2 regions of the Ornithinibacillus jepli genome follow, and region 2 is predicted to be linked to the other one. Evidence: riboswitches for the same ligand, from Rfam matches in the RefSeq annotation. Region 2 holds a riboswitch; the other holds the start of a gene.

Region 1 (10,246 bases), on a different contig from region 2:
TATTCTTATCCAGATAATCAAGATGTTATTCTGAGAGACCTTCTTATTTCAGGAACAGATAAAAAAGCAACTATATTATTTATTAATACCATAACTAATACAAGAGTAATTGACGACTATATTATCACGCCATTGCTCCAAAACAATGACCCTACCAAAGGAATCAATGAAATTGTTACCATCCAGTCTATTCAAGAAAACAATAACATTAATGACATTGTATTAAAGGTAAACAATGGATATGCTGCTCTTTTTATTGAAGGAGAGAGCATAGCATACTTACTCGATGTAGCAAAGTTTGAAGGTAGATCTATAGAGAGAACAGAAAATGAAAAAGTTGTAAAAGGCCCAAACGAAGCATTTACGGAAAAGGCTTCTACTAACATATCCCTAATTCGAAAAAAAATTAAAAGTTCAAATTTAGTTGTCGAATCACTAATAATCTCTAAACGCTCTAATAACGACCTTTATATTCTATATATAAAAGACTTAGCAAATGAAAAGTTATTACAAAACGTTAAAGACCGGGTAAATGCCTTAGATGTTGATTCCATTCAAAACCTTAGTTTATTAGAACAACAGATTGAGGAACGGAAATATTCCATCTTCCCTACCATTTTGTATACAGAAAGACCTGATCGTGCTACTTCGTTTTTAGAGGATGGATATATCGTATTATTAATGGATAATTCCCCTGACTCTTTAGTTTTACCTGCAACATTCTGGTCATTTTATCACTCTTCAGAAGACCATTATTTACGATTTCCATACGGAAATTTCACAAGACTGTTGCGTATTCTTGCATTGTTTATTACGTTATTTACCTCTTCGCTTTATGTCGGAGTCGTAACATTTCACTCTGAAATGGTACCTCCTGATTTATTATTAGCGATTGCTGCAACAAGAGAAAAAGTCCCCTTTCCTGCTGCAATAGAAGTAATTCTAATGGAAACTGCTTTTGAACTCATTAGAGAAGCAGGTTTACGGGTACCTAGTCCTATTGGGCCAACAATTGGTATAGTTGGTGCACTCATATTAGGGCAGGCTGCTGTTCAAGCGAATATTGTTAGCCCTATCGTAATCATTATTGTAGCTTTAAGTGGACTGAGCTCCTTTGCCATTGGTGATCTTAGCATGAATTTCACCATACGAATTGCAAGAATTTCACTTATTTTTGCATCTAGTTTCATGGGCTTGTACGGATTAACAGCCTTGTTTACTATGGCATTATTTTATATGGTTTCCATCAAATCCTTTGGGGTCCCTTATCTGTCACCATTAACTCCACATTATACATCATCAAATGATAAAATCTTCCGAAAGGTACTACAGAGGGAAACCTATCGACCTGGCTACGTCAAGCCAAAAGATATCAAAAAGAAGTAAGCGGGGTTACTATGGAACAATCTAAACAATTAATTGGAATAAAAGAATATATTGCAATTATCTTACTTATGATAGCAACGAAATTGACAGATGATACTCCTGCGATTTTATTTGAACATACGGATAATACTGGCTGGATGACTCCGCTAATTAATGGTCTAATAATTGCGATTCCAATTTTATTGTTGACGAAGGTTGTTACCAATTACCAAAATCAAAGTCTCTTCGAAGTGACTGAAAATATACTTGGAAAATTCCTTTCTTCAATTATTATGTTTGTCTTATGGATCATGATATTTATTGCCTTAGTGATTGATTCTACTATCTATACCGATATAATTGGAACGATGTACTTTATCAAAACACCAACTATCATAATATATGGCATATTAATGGTTGTTTGTGCATACGGGGCAAAAAGAGGCTTTGAGCAGATTGGTTCGGTAGCATGGACCGTACTTCCCTATTTACAGGTTTCGTTAATTTTCGCCCTATTTTTGTCAATCGGTAAAGGAAATTCCTCTTTTCTATTTCCATTATTAGGTCCTGGTCCATGGGAGATTATGAAGGAAAGTTCGCTCAGACTATCAATTTATGCTGATTTTCTATATTTATTTTTTTGTATCCAAATATCAAAAATGAGAAAGTCTTTAAAAAAGGGACATGGATTGGGCTTATATTGGTAACCTTAAATATAGCCTTGTCCATGGTTTGCTACATATTATTATTTGATTATAGAAATGCTATGCAATTGAATTATCCATACCATGAATTAATCAGGACTATTTCGGTTGGCTTTATTACAAATATGGAAACATTTTTTCTACCATTTTGGTTAATTGCTTCATTTGTACGATTTAGTATTTACTTATATATTACAGCACTTTTATTTGGGAAAGTATTTCGAATAAAGCATTTTGAATACGTCATTCCGTCTATTGCTACCTTAGTTGTATTCATCGGATTAATTCCAGAAAGCCCAAACCTCACTATATTTTACATTAGTGACCCATTCTTAATTATGTCATCGGTAATTATTTTCATATTCCCTTGCTTATTATGGTTCGTCGCTCTACTTAAAGGAGAGTTTAAACGTGAAAAGAAGAAAAAAATGGGATAAGTTATTATTTTTATTCTTTACTCTTCTTATCCTAGCAGGATGCTGGGATCAGAAAGAAGTGGAAGAACTTGCTTATGTCATAGCAATTGGAATAGATAAAGCGGAAGACAATGACAATTTGGTTAGCATCACTTATTTGATTTCTAATCCTGAAGCTGGTTCTGCAGCAGAATCCAGTAATTCCGGTGAACCTGCTAGGGAGATTATCACTTTTGATGCAGCCGACTTCATTTCTTCTAGAAGTTTGGCAAATACTGTAATAGCGAAGCAAATTACGTATGATCTCCTCCGTATGATATTGGTATCAGAAGAATTTGCAAGAGATGATCAGTTTATTAGGTGGATATATGACGCAACGAAGTCTATGGAAATTAGGAGAGATGTTACGTTAATTACAACAAAAGAAAATACTTCCACATTCTTACAAAATAATACACCTTTACTTGAAACAAGACCACATGAATATTTCGAAAAAATACTGGACACTGGAGATGAAATCGGTTCTAGCCCCCCTTCAGAACTAAATACTTTCTTTCGAATAACAGAGGCTGATGCTGATCTATTTTTATCGAAATATGCTACGACCGAAAAAGAAAATGACAGACAATCTAAAGAAGATCCAGATAACATTACATCAGGACAATTCCATTTCAAAGGTGAGACAAACAATACACAGTTTGTAGGATCCGCGGTTTTTAAAGAAGGTAAAATGATCGATACACTAACAATTGAGGAAACAAGGATGGCCTATTTGCTGAATCCTACTTTAAAATCAGGCTATTTCCTAGCAACGTTTGAAGATCCATTTGATGAAAATTATCGGATAGTTAGTCGTATTGAGGCTGATGGGCCATTAAAGCTAAAAATGGACTTAAAAAGTAATACACCAAGTATAAAAGTGACAGTTCCGCTATTATTTGAAGTTGTGTCAAATCACAGTATGACAGATTATACAAGGAATCTTGATAAAAGAGATAAATTAAAAGAAACATTAAAGGAATACATGGATAAGAAATTGGAAGACTTTATTAAAAAGACACAAGAAGAGTATATGGCAAATCCTTTTGGTTGGTCGTTATCAGCGAGAAAACAATTTAGTACAATTTCTGCCTGGGAAAACTTTGATTGGATGAAAAGGTACCCAGAAATCAAAGTTGATGTAGCTGTACAAGCTAGACTTGGCAAATTCGGGAGACAGAGTGACTTGCCTAGGCTAGAGGAGGTAAAAGATTGATATTGATGACATGGGTAGTTATGATAATTATGTTTTTCTATACAATGGGGTTTTCTATAACACTTTGGAAAGGTAAAAGCAAAATTGGTTCTATAGCCGTGTGTATTCTAGCAATAGGAATAGTAATAGCACCTTTTTTTACTGTACTAAGATAAATCTTAGTTGGGAAAAAGAATTTCAAGATTAGAAAAATTATAAAGTTCTTGTATATATACGTACTTATTTTTGTAAGTGCCTGATTTTTCCTTTTTCCCAACATCATTTTCTTTAGTAAAGTTTACCTTGACGATATAGGATAGTTGATAATTTCATTACAGCATGTATATAACAGTTTTGTCTTAAAGGGAATGGATCATTAAAGAATTGTGGTAAAACAGCTTCAAAGGTGTCACTCATCTTTTCATACAATTTTTCAAATACTTCATCCTCTTGGTAAAACTGTGTTTCTCTACCTTGCAACCACTCCAGATAGGAAACAATTACTCCCCCAGCATTAGCTAATATATCCGGGATGATAACGACCCCTTGTTCACTTAAATAGTCATCTGCTTCCGTTGTAACCGGTGCATTGGCACCTTCAACTATTATTCTAGCCTTTATTCCCTTCTTGTTATTATCATGAACTTGATTTTCTAATGCTGCTAAAAATAAGACATCCATATTTAAAGACAGTACGTCTTCTCGATTAAGAATTTCCGCCTTAACACCTATATGTTTTAACTCCATATCCGTTGTTGGAAGATCTCCATGATTGGAAGAACAAAATTTCACTAATGATGGAATATCTAGTCCTTCCGAGTTATGAAGTGTAACATTCCGGTCACTTACCGCTACTACTTTATTATTTAAATAATTGCATTGGTAAGCAGCAAGTGCAGCAACAGAACCGACATTTCCAAATCCTTGTACGGCTACTGTTAATGGTTTACTTTTTAAAGCTAATACAGTCTTTGCAAATTTATTATCTCGCTCCGAAACCCAAGTTTCATGTTTTTCTAGAAAGTCATGCATGAGATATCGGAATGTGTAGTAAACTCCTTTACCAGTCGCTTCTCTCCGTCCTAATGACCCACCATTTTCTACGCTTTTACCAGTAAAACTACCTCGGTATGATTCCCCTGGACGTATACTTTTGTATTCCCCCATCATCCAGTCCATTTCCCGTTCTCCAGTACCTACATCAGGAGCAGGGATATCTTTATCAGGGCCTAAAATATCACTGAAATACTGTACATATTTCTTACAAATTACGTACAGATCTTTTTCACTGTATTCCCTGGGGTTAATGATCACCCCGCCTTTACCACCACCAAATGGCACCTGATGTAAGGCGTTTTTAAGCGTCATTAAAGAAGCAAGATTTACTACTTCCTCCTCGTTGACCGATTCATGAAAACGAATACCACCTTTATATGGTCCTAATATATTATTATGTTGAACTCTAAAAGCAGGGATACGAACAACTTGACCATTCTCTAGTGCAATTCTTAAATATGATTTATTGACATGGTTTGGAGTGGAGAGAATCGAAAGTAAGGACGTAAATGCTTTCGTTCTCCTCTCCCCATTTAGTTCTGGCAAAAATGCTTGATTGTCAACTAAAGCTTGTAACGAATCTTTTACAATATCAACAGTTTGATTTGTCATGTGAAAACCCCCAACTGAATATTCTACCTTTTAATAAGATTGTAACAAATTCAATTGGAGAGACCAATTAATATTATTGAAATTTACAGAATGAACACTGCTACAAGTACCATCACAAATAAACCTAAAATGACAGGTATAAAGTTTTTACGTACTAAGTCCATAACCGAAACACCACAAAATCCAGCTATAGCAATAAGTGAAGACCAAGCGACAATCGTTCCTCCACCAGTCCAAATTGCTCCTAATTGCCCTATAGCAGCTAGTGTTCCAGCATCCATCCCCGGCGTTTCAAGAGATGCAGCAAGCGCTCCTGTAAGTGGCAACCCAGAGAAACCAGAGCCATCTAATCCAGTAATTATTCCAATTACTAAAACACTAATTGCAGCCAATAATGCACTTTGTGGAAGAAACTCTTGTGTTGACTCTACAAGACCAAACAATAAGGATGGTCCTTCCTCTACTCCTAGAATGCTACCCGAAAAATCTCCGCTACCAAGGAAGAAAAAACCTGCTATAGGAATGACTGGTCCCATCGCCTTAAACGCAAATACAAAGCCGTCCGTGATATGATTTGTAATATAGTCTAGAGCATGATGTTTTCCAAAGGCTATAGTGGAGAGTAATAATAGAATAACAGCAACCCCTCCGACAAATGCCGCTCCATCTCCCCCTACTAAACCACCTCTTCCACTAAAAAGCTTATTGTACATCATATAAATGACTACTACTAAAAGACTTAATGGAACAAACACCGCAAATACTCTACTCCATCTTGTGAGATTATTCGTCTTTGCTTCATTTTTTGAGCTTTCAGCAGTATTAAGTGTGGTCAATTCTGATGTATTTAATGGATCGTTCTTAGAACGAATTGATTTTCTATTTAAAACATAAGCCAAAAGAATTGCTACCCCACCTGCAATTAACGATAATACCAAAGCCTTATCCGCTACCAAACCTGCATCGATCCCTGCTGCAGTAGCTGAAAGACTAGGAGCGACCTGTACGATAAAATCTGAAGATAAAGCCATCCCTTGACCAGCTAGAGCAATTGCGACCGCTGCAACAATTGCAGGTAACCCTGCTCTCACAGCAGCCGGAACAAGTAAAGCACATATTAATGGTACGGCAGGAGTAGGCCAAAAAAAGAGTGAAATTATATAAGTTGTTGCTACTAATACAAAGAACGAAACATGACCATTTACCATTATTTTTTCTATTGGTTGAATCATGCGAACGTCAGCACCTAAATCCTTTAATGAATTAAGTAACGCCAGCATAAACGTAATAATTAAAAAAATACTAAATAACTCTTGTGCAGCTATTAAGTTAGCGTTAAAAATTGCAGTAAAGCCATCTACAAGGCTACCATTATATACCCAAGCAATAACAAATGTACCGAGTAATGTTGGAAGAACTACACCCTTGCGGAATATCATCGTAACAATAATAGCAAGTGTAAATATACCATATAGCCAATGGGCTAATGTAAGCTCCATACCCATCTTCCTTTCTCACCGTTGTGCTATAGCCTATGCGAATTACCTACCAGCGGTGATTGGAAGACATTTAGATTCAGTAGTTCTAACGTAAAGCTATTTAATTCCAATGATAGTATGCACTATTAAAGATTAATATCGACTAAGTTAATCCTTTTCTAATAGTTGTACGCAAGACATACAAAATAGTTCTCCACCTTCATGAACTCCATTAAGAAAACCATTTTCACAATATACTTCTTTCCCACAGCTATTACACTTTCCTACTAATTCTTTCATGGAAACACCTCCTTTTTAAAAAAAGGTAACCTCTATGTAGAGATTACCTTGTTGTGAGCGGAATAAAATATTCAGAGATTAAGCTGCTGATAACAATGTTTTTGGTTGCTTATGAAATAAGAAATAAATCCCGATTGTACAAATAACTATAGACGGTAAAATATAGCTAATATTGTATAACAACGAGTATATCCAAATATTCATTCCATCAATTGCTGATTCAAAAAATACTATACCTGCTACAAAATGCGCAAGAAATCTAAGCATTGAACCAATAATGACGCCTAGAAGGATATAGGAAAAGTAAGTTTTTGTATTCCCTTCTTTTATAGCTTCCTTTATTTTACTAGCAAAAATACCAGCAAAACCTAATACTGTAAATGCAACTAAATAATCAATTGTTCCTTGTAACCAGTGCATAATCCAGGCGCTACCTGTTACAATTTGTAATAGACCCCATAAAAAGCCTGATAGCAACCCACCTTTTACTCCCCAGCGGAATGCAACAATAAAAATTGGTATCATTGCTAACGAAATTGAACCACCTTGGGCCCATATTTTAAATGATAGAAATGGAACTAAATCTAACACTAAAGCAAGTGCTGTAAAAATTGGAACTTCAATTAAAAATAGTGTGCGTTTAGAATTCACACCGATTTCCTCCCCTAAATTGTATTTTAAAAATCTTATAAATTGATTTTCAAACACAAAAAAAGCAATGCCAAGGGGAAGCTTCCTGATGGGGAATTTCCGCTCACATTGCTAATAATTCCATCAAAAAAGCCACCATCCCTACGCTAGTACTAACTAACAGGTTCAAAGGGTCAGAACAAATTGTTCACTCTCAGCCTACCGGCTCCCCCTGTGGACTATTTCATTCACTTTTTTTGCTATTCACATTGTAGCTTAAGTTTTTCAATTTGGCAATTAATCTTCATTAAAGTGAGATAAACTCTTCCACGTCTTTCACGCAAAGTGCTAGAGCATCTTCCCAGAAATCCGGTTTTGTTAAGTCTACATTTAAATGCTTCATAGCTAAATCCTCTACATTCATACGCCCAGTATCACGGAGTAACGCAATATAATCATCTTCAAAACTTTTATCACTTTTATTTGCATGAGCATAGATTCCAAGACTAAATAAATAGCCAAATGTATAAGGAAAGTTATAAAACGGTGTTCCAGTAATATGAAAGTGCAATTTTGATGACCAAAAATTAGGATCATACTCGCTTAATGCATCACAATATGCTTCCTTCTGTGCCTCTATCATTAATTCATTTAATCGATTTACCGACACCATTCCATTCTTGCGTTCTTCATAAAATCTGGTTTCAAATAAGAAGCGAGCATGGATATTCATAAAGAAGGCAATACTACGTTGCACCTTATCTTCTAGTAATGCGACTTTTTCCTGATTACTCTTTGCACTTTTTACAGTAGCATCAGCAACAATCATTTCCGCAAAAGTAGATGCAGTTTCGGCTACATTCATCGCATAGCCTTGGTTCAAACCATGAATATCATTCATCACATGTTGATGGTAAGCATGGCCTAATTCATGAGCAAGAGTAGATATGTTTGATGTCGTTCCGGAATATGTCATGAATACACGCGTTTGTTGACTATCTGGGAAACTTGTACAAAACCCGCCTGGCCGTTTCCCAGCACGGTCTTCAGCCTCTATCCACCGTTTTTCAAATGCCATTTGAGCGAAATTTGCCATTTTAGGGCTAAACTTATTGAAATTCTCCACAATAAAATTCGCAGCTTCAGAATAAGGTACTTTTTTAACTGTTTTAGATAAAGGGGCACCTATATCATAGATAGCTAGTTTATCTTTACCAAGAAGTTCTGCCTTCTTATTTAGGTATTTTACAAAATGTTTTTTATTATTGGAAATAGCATTCCACATAACATCTAGGGTTTCTCGTTTCATACGATTTATTTTTAATGGTTCTTTTAAAACATCTTCCCATCCACGATGTTTGTATTTTTGTAAACGGAAGCCAGCTAAATGATTTAATGTCTGCCCAAATAAATCAGCATTGTCTTCCCAAGCTTTACTTATTTGTTTAAATACATACTTACGAAATTCCGGGTCAGGACTACTCATTTTATTCGCTGCCTGTCCAACTGAATAATAAGTAACTTCTCCATCCTCTTCAATTTCTACAGTTATTTTCCCTACAATCACTTCATACATCTGACCCCAAGCATTATATCCATCAACGGATAAATCATTAATCAAAACTTCCTGCTCTCTAGGCAGTAACTCTTTCGCAGCTGTTCTCGTTTCATTTAATATAAAAGCAACTTCTTGTAAAGACTCCAGTTGTAGCATTTCTTGCCACTTTTGTTCAGAAACTGAAGCTAACTTTTGGTTTAAGGTCGTACGAATGCCTCCCATTTTAGCACCTAATTCACTACGTTTTGCTACAAGTAGACTTGCTGAGGTATCTTTTACATTTTGTGCACTTAAACAGCTAATAAATGCAAAAGATTCCCTAAGTTTCTTCATTGTTTTTTCTAGTTTTGTAACAATAGTAGCTAGGTTAGTAGCACTTTCACTATCATCTGGATGAAATGCTTCAACACTAGACATTAAGTCTTGCATTTCATTTAATACGGTTTCCAAATAGGCCTGAAATTCTTTCGACTCACTGCCTCCTGAAAAAATAACATCTAAATCCCAAGTTTTCTCGTATTCCTTAATTCGTTGCATGAAATCTCTCCCCTGAATTTAAATATTTCAACTAATAAATATATTAACAATAAGTTTATCATATTTCACTAGAAATATTTTGGAAATCGAAATATTTTATACTAGAAATAAATTGAGGATATCGAAAGACCTAGGTCTTTCGATATCCTCACATTTTTTATCATTTCGTAATGGTTGCACCAGTACTTGGATGTCCATAAATCTGTACTCGGCCAAAGTCACTTGTTTCAATAATATATACATGTGATTGAGTTGTGCCTAGTATTTTATACTTCAATCCACCAAATTTTGCCGGATTTAAAAAGCCTTTCTCATTACCTTTTACTGGTGATACATTTAATGGATATACACGCCAG
Region 2 (10,246 bases):
CTACTGCGTAGCGTTACTTGCAGACTAGGTGCATCTGCGGGGTCTCACTTAAGCCTATCCTCCCACAGGAGTCTACGTATATTTCCGGAGCTAGTTTAGCGTTTCATTCTGCTTTTCCCGAAATATTTTAGTTAAATACCAACCTCATCAATTCTATTCTAGAACTTATTTCATTTCACAATCTCTGTCATTGGAAGGTAGTTCATGCGCCATTGGAGCCATTGGCGTTCTCTTGTTTTTCTTGGTAAGAATTGCCTTATGTCATCAATGTGAAAGCCTACTTGAAGTCTTTTTTCGTCTAGCATAATTGGGCTTCTAAGTAGTCTTGGGTGTTTGTGAATCAATGTTAGTAATTCTTGTAGAGGTAGGGAATCAATATCTACTTCTAGTTCTTTGTACACTTTTGATCTAGTGGAGATTATTTCTTCCGTTCCTTCTACCGTTCTACTTAAAATTTGCTGTAATTCTGGAACCGTTAAAGGATCTTTTAAAATATTTCGTTCAATATAGTTAATATTATTTTTTCTAAACCAATCTTTTGCTTTTCTGGTTGATGAACAAGCTGCACCGTATATCATGACAGTCATTTACCATTCCCCATTTCTACTAGTTTTGAAAAGCTATTGTTTACTCTTTTACTCTCTGTTTAAAGATTTCAATAAAATGTGTTGGAGAAGATTTCAACATATAGGAAAAAACCCCGCGAGTTGTATGTAGGTAAAGAAGTCCAGCACCTTCCCCACCTATTTCCCGATAGGAAATATCTAGTATTTCTTCGATTGGAAATTCACGATGCTTACTCTTAATTTTATCTGGATATAGCTCTAGATAACGTTTATGTTCTACATCAACTTGCGTAATTCTATCTACTTTTCGTTCCACCTTAAAGTATTCCTGTTTTGCTAGTAATTCCACGAAACCCCTCCAAGTTTGATAGATACTACTCCATCAAACGATTCTCTTCTTCTAGGAATTTAATAAAGTGATTCATCGCAAATGCTGGCTGCTCTTTCACCTTTTGGATATAGCGGTCTTTTACAAGTTTTGCGACTATTTCACTTTTATTAATGCGCTTAATGATGAAATCCTCACTCACTTTTAAAATTTCCTTGCGCTGATGTTTCGCTTCTTTTGATAGCGCAAAACCAAACGCCCCCATTACCGCGTAAATGATTAAGGCTACGGTACTTCGCGTGTCTGGCATAGCAACTAACATAAAAAATAAATTTATAATCGAAAACGCAATGAGCGGTAATGCCCAGAATGAGTATTTAGATACTTTCTTGATGAAAGGAGAAATTGTTTCATTTAATTTATCCACTTCTTTTTTAATAAAGTTTGGCATATCAGTCATGGGTAAATTCAAAATATATCCCACCTTTTTATTAATTTTGTCTTTGTCTGAAAATCATAATGTATTTGATAAGCTCTAAAACAGCAATCAAGGTACTTGCTACGTATGTTAGCGCGGCTGCATTTAGCACTTTACTTACGCCTCTTTCCTCTTGATTCGTTATCATGCCTAATTCTATTAGTTTATTTTTTGCTCGTTTTGAAGCATCGAATTCAACTGGTAAAGTTACAAGCTGAAATAATACTGCTGCTGAGAATAAGATAATCCCGATTCCGATTAACATTGCACCTTGCTGAAGAAGGAATCCTGCTATTAATAGGAAAGGTGCTAACTGTGAGCCGATATTAGCAAACGGCACAAGTTTATGTCTTAAAACTAACATCGAATAATGATTCGCATGTTGTAGCGCATGACCAACTTCATGAGCCGCAACAGATAAGGATGCAATCGAGTTCCCACGATATACAGGCTCCGATAATCGAATTACTTTCGCTGTTGGGTCATAGTGATCGGAAAGTGTTCCTCTCCTAGAAAGCTCAATTCGAACGTCAGATAACCCTTCACTGTCTAATATTCTTCTAGCGACCTCTACACCGGTCATGCGAGAGGAAGCTTGTATTTTAGAACCCTTTTTAAAGTTCCCTTGTACTTTTGTTTGGGCCCACATCGCAAGTCCAAAAGCAATAAGTATTAGAAAATCCATTGGATGAAAAAAAAGCACCGACAATTCCCCCTAGAAGTGTCTCTTATTCTATAAGACTTGCCAATATCATCCCAGATTTATACTTTTTATTTCGATTACACTAATATATACGAAATAACTTTGTGTTTTGTTGCACAAATACGAAAAAAGTTAAAATTTCTGGGTGTACATTTAGTATAAAAAATAATTATGAACTGAATATGAACTACGAAAATAATGTTATTTTATTTTTCCGAGGCTATGCATTTCGCGTAGTCTACTGATAACGAAAGGACATTCCATGCTCACTTTATGTCAAATACATATCAATTGCTTTCTTCTGGTGACAAACACCAATTCATTTGTTATGATTTAGTTGTAGCTACATAAAATAATAAAAAACACTACTAGGGGCGCCCAAGTGCGGGCTGAGAGGAATAAGTGTTCCGACCCTTATGGACCTGATCTGGTTAGTACCAGCGGAGGGAAGTAGTATGACGAAACGTCAATCTATTAATCTCTAAAGCTTAAGCCAGGTCCATCGATGGATCTGGCTTTTTTGGTCCCGTTTTTAGAAAGGAGGAGTTATGAAGAAGACTCAACTTATGACAACAATGGCCGTTCTAATTGCAATCGGAACGGTAACCGCACAGCTTATATGGTTTCCGGCTGGTGTCGCACGTGCCTACCCTATGCAGCATGTCATTAATGTTCTAGCAGGCATTCTTCTAGGACCAGGACCGGCAGTAATCATCGCCTTTATCATTGGCCTACTTAGAAACTTACTTGGTCTTGGTACGATACTTGCCTTCCCTGGTGGAATGATAGGAGCGTTTCTTGCCGGTTATTTGTATAAAAGGTCAGGAAGAAAAGGCTTAGCTGTCATAGGAGAAGCTATTGGCACTGGAATCATCGGGGCTTTATTTTCTGTCCCTGTTGCCTATTTATTTATGGGTAGTACAGCTGGCGCTTTTGCCTTTGTGCCTGCATTTCTTGTAAGCAGTATCCCTGGAGCCATCATCGGATGGTTCGTCGCTACTCGAATCACAAGGTTACGTACTACACAAGCAAGTCCATTAAAGAAAATTAACTAAATACAATGAAAACTACTAGGGGCGCTTTTTGCTGAGATAAGGTCTATCCTTTGTCCCTCATTACCTGATCTAGATAATGCTAGCGAAGGGAAGTAGACGGAGTCCTCATTTACCCTTCATTTATCTACGGTACTCTCTTAGTAGCTTTCGCCATTCTAAGGAGGAATTTGTCCATGTTATTTACTGAAAAACTACGCGAAGAAAATCATGATATCTTTCAACTTATTTTTAACCATCCATTTGTAGAAGGGATTGGGAAAGGCGATATTCCAAAAGAATCCATTGCTCATTATATAAAGGCTGATTTCGAATACCTTAATGCCTTTATGAAAGTATATGGTCTCGCTATTTCAAGATCTTCTAGCCGAGAGGATATACGGTACTTCTTTAACAAAATGGAATTTATTTTAAAGGATGAAATTCACCCACATCATAATTTCTGTGACTATATTGGTGTTCCGTATGAGTCACTTCAAGGTCATCCTTTACCTCCAACCGCGGATCATTACATTAAACATATGATGCATCATGCACAAACTGGTTCCATGGGTGAGATACTTGGTGCATTGCTTCCTTGTCCATGGACTTATTTAGAAATTGGCGAGGAATTGCTGAAAGCATATCGCCCATCACAGGACCATCCTTTTTATCAATGGATTACATTCTATGCTGATGCAAGTACGAAAAGTATAACGACCGAAATGCGAGAACGTTTAGATGTATATGCCAAGGAAGCTTCTCTTGCTGAAAAGGATCGTATCCGGGATGCATTTCGTAAAAGCTGTGAGCTTGAATTAGCTTTTTGGGAAATGGCTTATACGTGTGAAGAATGGCCATCCACCAAGGCGGTGAAATAATTATGAACCAGGTAGCATGTGCATTAACGATTGCTGGCACAGATCCAAGCGGTGGTGCTGGCATCCATGCAGATTTGAAAACGTTCCAAGAATTACAAAGCTACGGAATGTCCGTGATTACCTCTGTTGTCGCACAAAACACAACTGGTGTTCAAGCAATCCATCACATTCCACTGGAAATGATTGAACAGCAACTTGACTCGGTTATTTCGGATATGCCGATTCATGCATTCAAGACAGGGATGATTGCAAATATCGATATGATGAAAATCATTGCAAAAAGAATTAGCAACCTGAACGCACCATATGTTATGGATCCTGTCATGGTAGCAACAAGTGGAGATGTTTTAATAGAAGAAAATGCTCGTGACTTTTTAAGGGAGAGCCTTTTACCAATGACAACCGTTGTCACTCCCAACATACCGGAAGCTGAGTTCCTAGTGGAGGAGAAGATTAACACGGTAGACGATATGAAAAATGCTGCAAAAATAATTGTTCATGATTTAGGTGCTGGCGCTGCACTTCTAAAAGGCGGACATTTACAAGGAGACGCAATAGATTTTCTTTATGACGGAAGCACATTCTATCCATTTTCTGCTGAGCGAATCGCTACTAAAAATACACATGGTACTGGATGCACATATTCCGCAGCGATCACCGCCTATTTAAGCCAAGGAGACTCCTTACTTGAAGCTGTTGAAAAGGCAAAGCATTTTGTCACGTTAGCTATAAAACATTCCTTTTCACTTGGCGCTGGGAATGGGCCAACTAACCATTGGGGAGTTCGAAAGGAAAGTAGTAGTCAATATGAACAGACAAATTATTGAAGAAGTACGAAGAAATCAGCCATTAATACATCACTTAACAAATCAAGTGGTAATGAATTTTACTGCAAATGGTTTATTAGCATTTGGTGGATCACCTATTATGGCCAAGGCCGAAGAAGAAGCTCCGTCTATGTCTACCATAGCAAATGGAGTGTTAATTAACATTGGTACACTACAGGCGAACGAATTACATGCGATGATTGCTGCTGGAAAAGCGGCAAATCAGAAGGGCATTCCCGTGGTACTAGATCCGGTTGGAGTAGCTGCAACCAGTTTTCGGTCGAATGCAGTAAGCCAACTATTAACCGAGGTCCAGCCAACCGTCATGAAGGGGAATGCTGGTGAACTGGCTCATCTTGTTAATATACCTTGGCAATCAAAAGGTGTGGATTCATTCGGTGATGGAAATGTGGAAGAAATAGCGGAAAAAGTAGCAAAAGAATATAAAACCACTGCTGTTCTAACCGGCAAACGTGATGTCATTAGCACTCCTGACATGACTAGAATAAATGAAACTGGTCACCCGATACTGACCAAAGTAACAGGTGCTGGATGTTTATTAGGATCCATTATAGCTGCTTGTTTAACAACAAGCGACACACCTATACAACAAGCTCATACAGCGGTAGCCTTTTATGGATTGGCTGCCGAATATGCCGCAGCACAAGATCATGTTAACGGACCTGGAACGTTTATTCCATCGTTTATTGATGCACTTTCCATGGATGTTACACAGCTTGAAAGGATATGATGGATGATGAATAAACAGCTTTTACGCAAATATTTCATAATGGGAAGTCAAAATTGTAGTAAAGATCCTGTAAGAATTCTTGAAGAAGCTCTAGAGGCAGGAATTACTGCGTTCCAATTCCGTGAGAAGGGAATAGGCTCTCTACAGGGAAAAGAGAAGGTGGAGCTTGGAAAGAAATTAAGAGAGGTTTGTAAAAGGTATCAAACTCCTTTTATTTTAAATGATGATATTGAATTAGCTGACATTCTTGAGGTGGATGGACTACATGTTGGGCAAGACGATCAACCGGTGGAAAAAATTCGCAAAGCGTATCCTGATTTAATGATTGGATTGTCGATTTCCAATCAAGAAGAGCTTCAGCGTAGCCCTATTCATTTAGTTGACTATATTGGAGCAGGCCCTATTTTTCCTACTACAACCAAAACTGATGCGAAAAAAGCAGTTGGAGTTAAGTGGATTCAAACGTTGCGCAATCAATATCCCCATCTTCCTATTGTTGGAATCGGTGGTATACAAATTGATAATGCTAATTCTGTCATGGAAGCTGGAGCCGATGGGGTTGCTGTAATTTCTGCGATTACGGAAGCTACGGATATTAAAGTAAGTGTGGAGAAACTATAAGGAAAACAAATGGTTCCATTACCTAAAGGATGGAACCATTTGTTTCGTTATTTCTTTATTTACTGACTGATGGGGATGTAAACCGTAAAGGTAGAACCTACACCTTCTTCGCTTTCTACCCCAACACTAAAATTGTGAATGGATAGGATTTTCTTAACAATAGATAACCCAAGTCCGTTTCCTTCAATCGAACGATTTCTTGACCTGTCCACCTTATAAAAACGGGCAAAAAGATTTGGCAGTGCTTCTTTCGGGATACCAATTCCATAATCCTTCACAACTACTGTGATCTTACTTCCAATTATATTAATCGCTATTTCGATTACTCCATTTTCATCTGAATACTTAATTGCATTCGTAATCAAATTTAACCAGACCTGCTCCATTAAATCTTTATCCGCATAGATTTCCACTGGCTCAAGGTCTAACTGAATATCAATATGCTTTTTATTCCACTGTGGTTCTGTCGTTAGCACAGAATTTCGGATTTGTTCATCTAATCGATAAGAAACTGGATGATATGGATGATGCTCCGAGTCAAGGGAAGCAATGCGCAATAAGTTCTCACTTAACCGCGACATCCTTTCAATCTCTTGATAAATAATGTGTAAGTATTCCTTTTGATTTTCTTTAGGTACAACATCGTCCATAATCGCCTTCGTAAACCCTTTAATAGACGTTAATGGCGATTGAATTTCGTGTGACACATTACTTACAAAGTCAGCACGCATCGTATCAATCTTCTCTATCTCCGAAGTCATGTGGTTAAAGCTATCGATTAACTCGCCAACTTCATCCCGATGTTTACCTTTTTGTTTATCCACCCTTACGGAAAAATCACCTTTTGCAATTTGACGTGCAGCAAAGGTTAATTTTCGAATTGGATTGACTAAGTAACGCGAAGCAAGGAAAATCAATAAGCTTCCAACTAATAAAACTAATAATAATGATATAAAAATCCCCTGTTGCAAGTCCTCAAATTCATCTTCATAATCAATTCGAGCGATTAAAGCGTACTGTTCTCCAGAAACATTTATTGGAACACCAACAATTCTAGCTGACCTATTATTTTTATCTACTAATACGACAGGGTCATCAAAGGAGTGACTTAATATTTCCTCAACATCTTCCATCCGAATGGGGATAGAGGACTCCCCCTTCTTTTTATAAAAAACATCTTCCCCATTCGTTATTAACACTTCAAAATCAATGTCATCAAACTCTTCCATCAATTGTGGAATATTCTCTGGACCAGTCATTTGAATAACTTCCGCTAAGCCAATAGAAATTTTCGATAGCTCTTCTTTAAAAATAACTTCTTGATTAACTGAGTAAGGTGTTAAGACGTAGGACAAGCAGATACTTACGATAACAACAGAAATAAAGGTACCTACTATTTTTAAGTACAAGCTTCTAAACATGACTTTCCTCCAAGCGGTATCCTAATCCTCTAACCGTTGTAATCGTTATATCCTGAAATTCCTCTAATTGTTCTCTTATACGTTTAATGTGGACATCAACCGTCCGCTCATCACCTTCGTAATCATATCCCCAGATTTTTTCAATTAATTGATTACGGGTAAAAATTTTCCCAGGTGAACTAGCTAAAACGGCTAGCAATTCACATTCTTTCCGTTTTAAGGTAACCGATTTATCACCTGATTGTACTACTAATTTCTCTTTATCAATAATTGTATTAGTAACTTTCACGGTTGTTTCCGAACGGATATTATACCTTTTTAATAAGGCTTCCACACGCAGGATTAATTCAACCGGATCAAATGGTTTTACGAGGTAATCATCTGTTCCTGCACGAAAGCCTTTTACTTTATCCTGCGACTCGCCTTTTGCCGTCACCATTAAAATAGGAATATCTAAGAAAGAACGGATGTCTTCTGTAAGCTCATAACCATCAATATGTGGCATCATCACATCGACAATAGCTAAATCAATTTTCTCTTTACCAAGTAAACCAAGAGCCTCTCCGCCATCTTCCGCCTCTATTACACCATAATTACTGTTTTCCAAATATAAACGAATTAACTTCCGGATATGTGCATCGTCATCTACAACTAGAATTGTATTCATCTTCGTTCACTTCCTATTTTTTTACTAATTTCAGTTTATCGCAGGACGACGTAACCGTAAATTCTGAGGTACGCATGATAAAAAGCAAAATTTATTATCAATATTTTCCCAGATATGACTAATACTATGAGCAAACAAAAAAAGGAGTGATAAAATTGAAAGGCAATATAGTCAAACTACTTTTTGGAATCTTGCTGGTCTTCGTGCTTACTGCATGTAATGCCGATAATGCGAATGAGGCAAACCGTAATAATGACAATCCAAATATCTCCAGTATGAGTACTGATCAAACTAGCGATGATTACCCTCATACACAGCCAGTGAAAAAACAGGAAGCGAAATATGAATTCCGCGAAGTACCACAAGGGCAAGATGTCCCTGATGGAGACCGAGTACCGAATACAAACAACATTTCCATTAGGTCACCTGAGCTACAAATGCCTCAGCAAAACCAGGCAGAACAGGCTCCTCAACAGGGGAATCAAACTCCTGAACAAGGTGGACAAACACCGCAGCAAGGCGGGCAAGCACCACAACAAGGGCAACAGGAAGGTAATTACGGTTTAAGTAAATTTGAAAATGATGTCGTAACATTAACGAACAAGGAAAGAACACAAGCAGGATTAAATCCTTTAGAAATTGATACAGCCTTAAGCCAAGTAGCTCGCGAGAAATCGAATGATATGCAGGCAAAAAACTATTTTTCACATACAAGTCCTACCTATGGTTCACCTTTTGATATGATGCGCGACTTTGGAATTTCGTACCGCTCTGCCGGTGAGAACATTGCTGCCGGACAACAGACTCCAGAGGAAGTAGTGCAAGCATGGATGAACAGCCAAGGCCACCGCGAAAACATCCTAAATGCCAATTTCACGCACATCGGAGTTGGCTATGAATCCGGTGGAAACCATTGGACACAGATGTTTATTGCGAAGTAGTTGATGAAAGCTTATCCATATAAATAACTAATGGCATACCATATCACAGGTTGATTGGTATGCTTTTTTAGTTCTTGAATGTACATCATTTTTTAAAGATTACGAAAATATTGTGTTAAACTAGTATGGATAAAAGTAAGTACTTTAAAGCGTCAGAACTTATATTAAAGGAGTGAATGTATGTCACGCATTAAGGAGCTTTTAGTAGATCAATTTTTAGCAAACGCTAACGACCCTAGCTGGTATCTCCCATTCGCTGATGCAGTTGAAGATGTCTCAGAAAAAGAAGCATTTTGGAAGCCTACTGAGGGTAGTCATTGTATAGCTGAAATTGTACAGCATTTAATTTACTGGAACGAGACATGGCAAACAAGATATCAAAATTCGGATGTAAAAGCAGTTCCGTCTATTGATAACAATGATAAGAGCTTTGTTGTTCCAGAAAATAAGACGTTCCAAGAATTAAAAGAGAGACTACTATCCGTATTGTTACAATGGGAAAAAATACTTACAGATGACCAACTCGAAAGGAATGCAGATGGTTTTCCTGTACCTGCAAAATGGTATGATTTACTCGGAAATGCTATTACGCATAACGCCTACCATATTGGTCAAATCGTATATATTCAGAAGCTACAAAAAGGTTAGATGCAAACTAAGCTCCTAGTACGTAATTCCACAAAGGAGGGAAGATAGTGGATTTATTATTTGGGATAATAGTTGGTTTCATTATAATTACTGATATCGGATACCTTTCCACACTTTAACTCTACCACCAGTTGAATCCCATTCTCCCTCAATTCAACCAACAGTTGATAGGCTAAACATCACCCCTATGCTATTCTACATATAACAGAGCGCGCTGCTGATTTTACATTAGAGGGAGACAATTTCATGTTAAACAGTCAATTAATTGGATCTTATATTTCAAAGCTTAGAAAAGAAAAGGATTGGACACAGGTTGAGCTTGCCGAGAAGTTAAACGTCAGTCACCAAGCAGTTTCCAAATGGGAAAAAGGAGATTCTATTCC

The links. A riboswitch is a leader RNA that binds a small molecule or an ion and turns the genes downstream of it on or off. The one in region 2 is predicted to bind thiamine pyrophosphate.
Region 1: another riboswitch for thiamine pyrophosphate. It lies ahead of thiT (energy-coupled thiamine transporter ThiT); the one in region 2 lies ahead of thiW (energy coupling factor transporter S component ThiW).

The regions. Positions count from the first base shown of each region.
Region 1 covers NZ_JBFEGG010000001.1:667,354-677,599, reverse strand. The annotation lists gene AB1K81_RS03530 (spore germination protein) at 1-1,386, shown strand, start outside; partial or broken gene AB1K81_RS03525 (GerAB/ArcD/ProY family transporter) at 1,398-2,506, shown strand; gene AB1K81_RS03520 (Ger(x)C family spore germination protein) at 2,481-3,740, shown strand; gene AB1K81_RS03515 (Glu/Leu/Phe/Val family dehydrogenase) at 4,008-5,387, opposite strand; gene AB1K81_RS03510 (hypothetical protein) at 5,471-6,886, opposite strand; gene AB1K81_RS03505 (hypothetical protein) at 7,034-7,165, opposite strand; gene thiT (energy-coupled thiamine transporter ThiT) at 7,244-7,816, opposite strand; TPP riboswitch at 7,937-8,038, opposite strand; gene AB1K81_RS03495 (M3 family oligoendopeptidase) at 8,103-9,890, opposite strand; gene AB1K81_RS03490 (N-acetylmuramoyl-L-alanine amidase family protein) at 10,051-10,246, opposite strand, start outside.
Region 2 covers NZ_JBFEGG010000002.1:302,494-312,739, forward strand. The annotation lists gene AB1K81_RS09415 (Spx/MgsR family RNA polymerase-binding regulatory protein) at 171-587, opposite strand; gene AB1K81_RS09420 (hypothetical protein) at 628-915, opposite strand; gene AB1K81_RS09425 (YwnF family protein) at 941-1,366, opposite strand; gene AB1K81_RS09430 (zinc metallopeptidase) at 1,386-2,057, opposite strand; TPP riboswitch at 2,436-2,541, shown strand; gene thiW (energy coupling factor transporter S component ThiW) at 2,624-3,130, shown strand; TPP riboswitch at 3,138-3,238, shown strand; gene tenA (thiaminase II) at 3,304-3,987, shown strand; gene thiD (bifunctional hydroxymethylpyrimidine kinase/phosphomethylpyrimidine kinase) at 3,990-4,814, shown strand; gene thiM (hydroxyethylthiazole kinase) at 4,795-5,565, shown strand; gene thiE (thiamine phosphate synthase) at 5,569-6,186, shown strand; gene AB1K81_RS09460 (sensor histidine kinase) at 6,246-7,607, opposite strand; gene AB1K81_RS09465 (response regulator transcription factor) at 7,600-8,274, opposite strand; gene AB1K81_RS09470 (CAP domain-containing protein) at 8,430-9,215, shown strand; gene AB1K81_RS09475 (DinB family protein) at 9,396-9,863, shown strand; gene AB1K81_RS09480 (helix-turn-helix domain-containing protein) at 10,110-10,246, shown strand, end outside.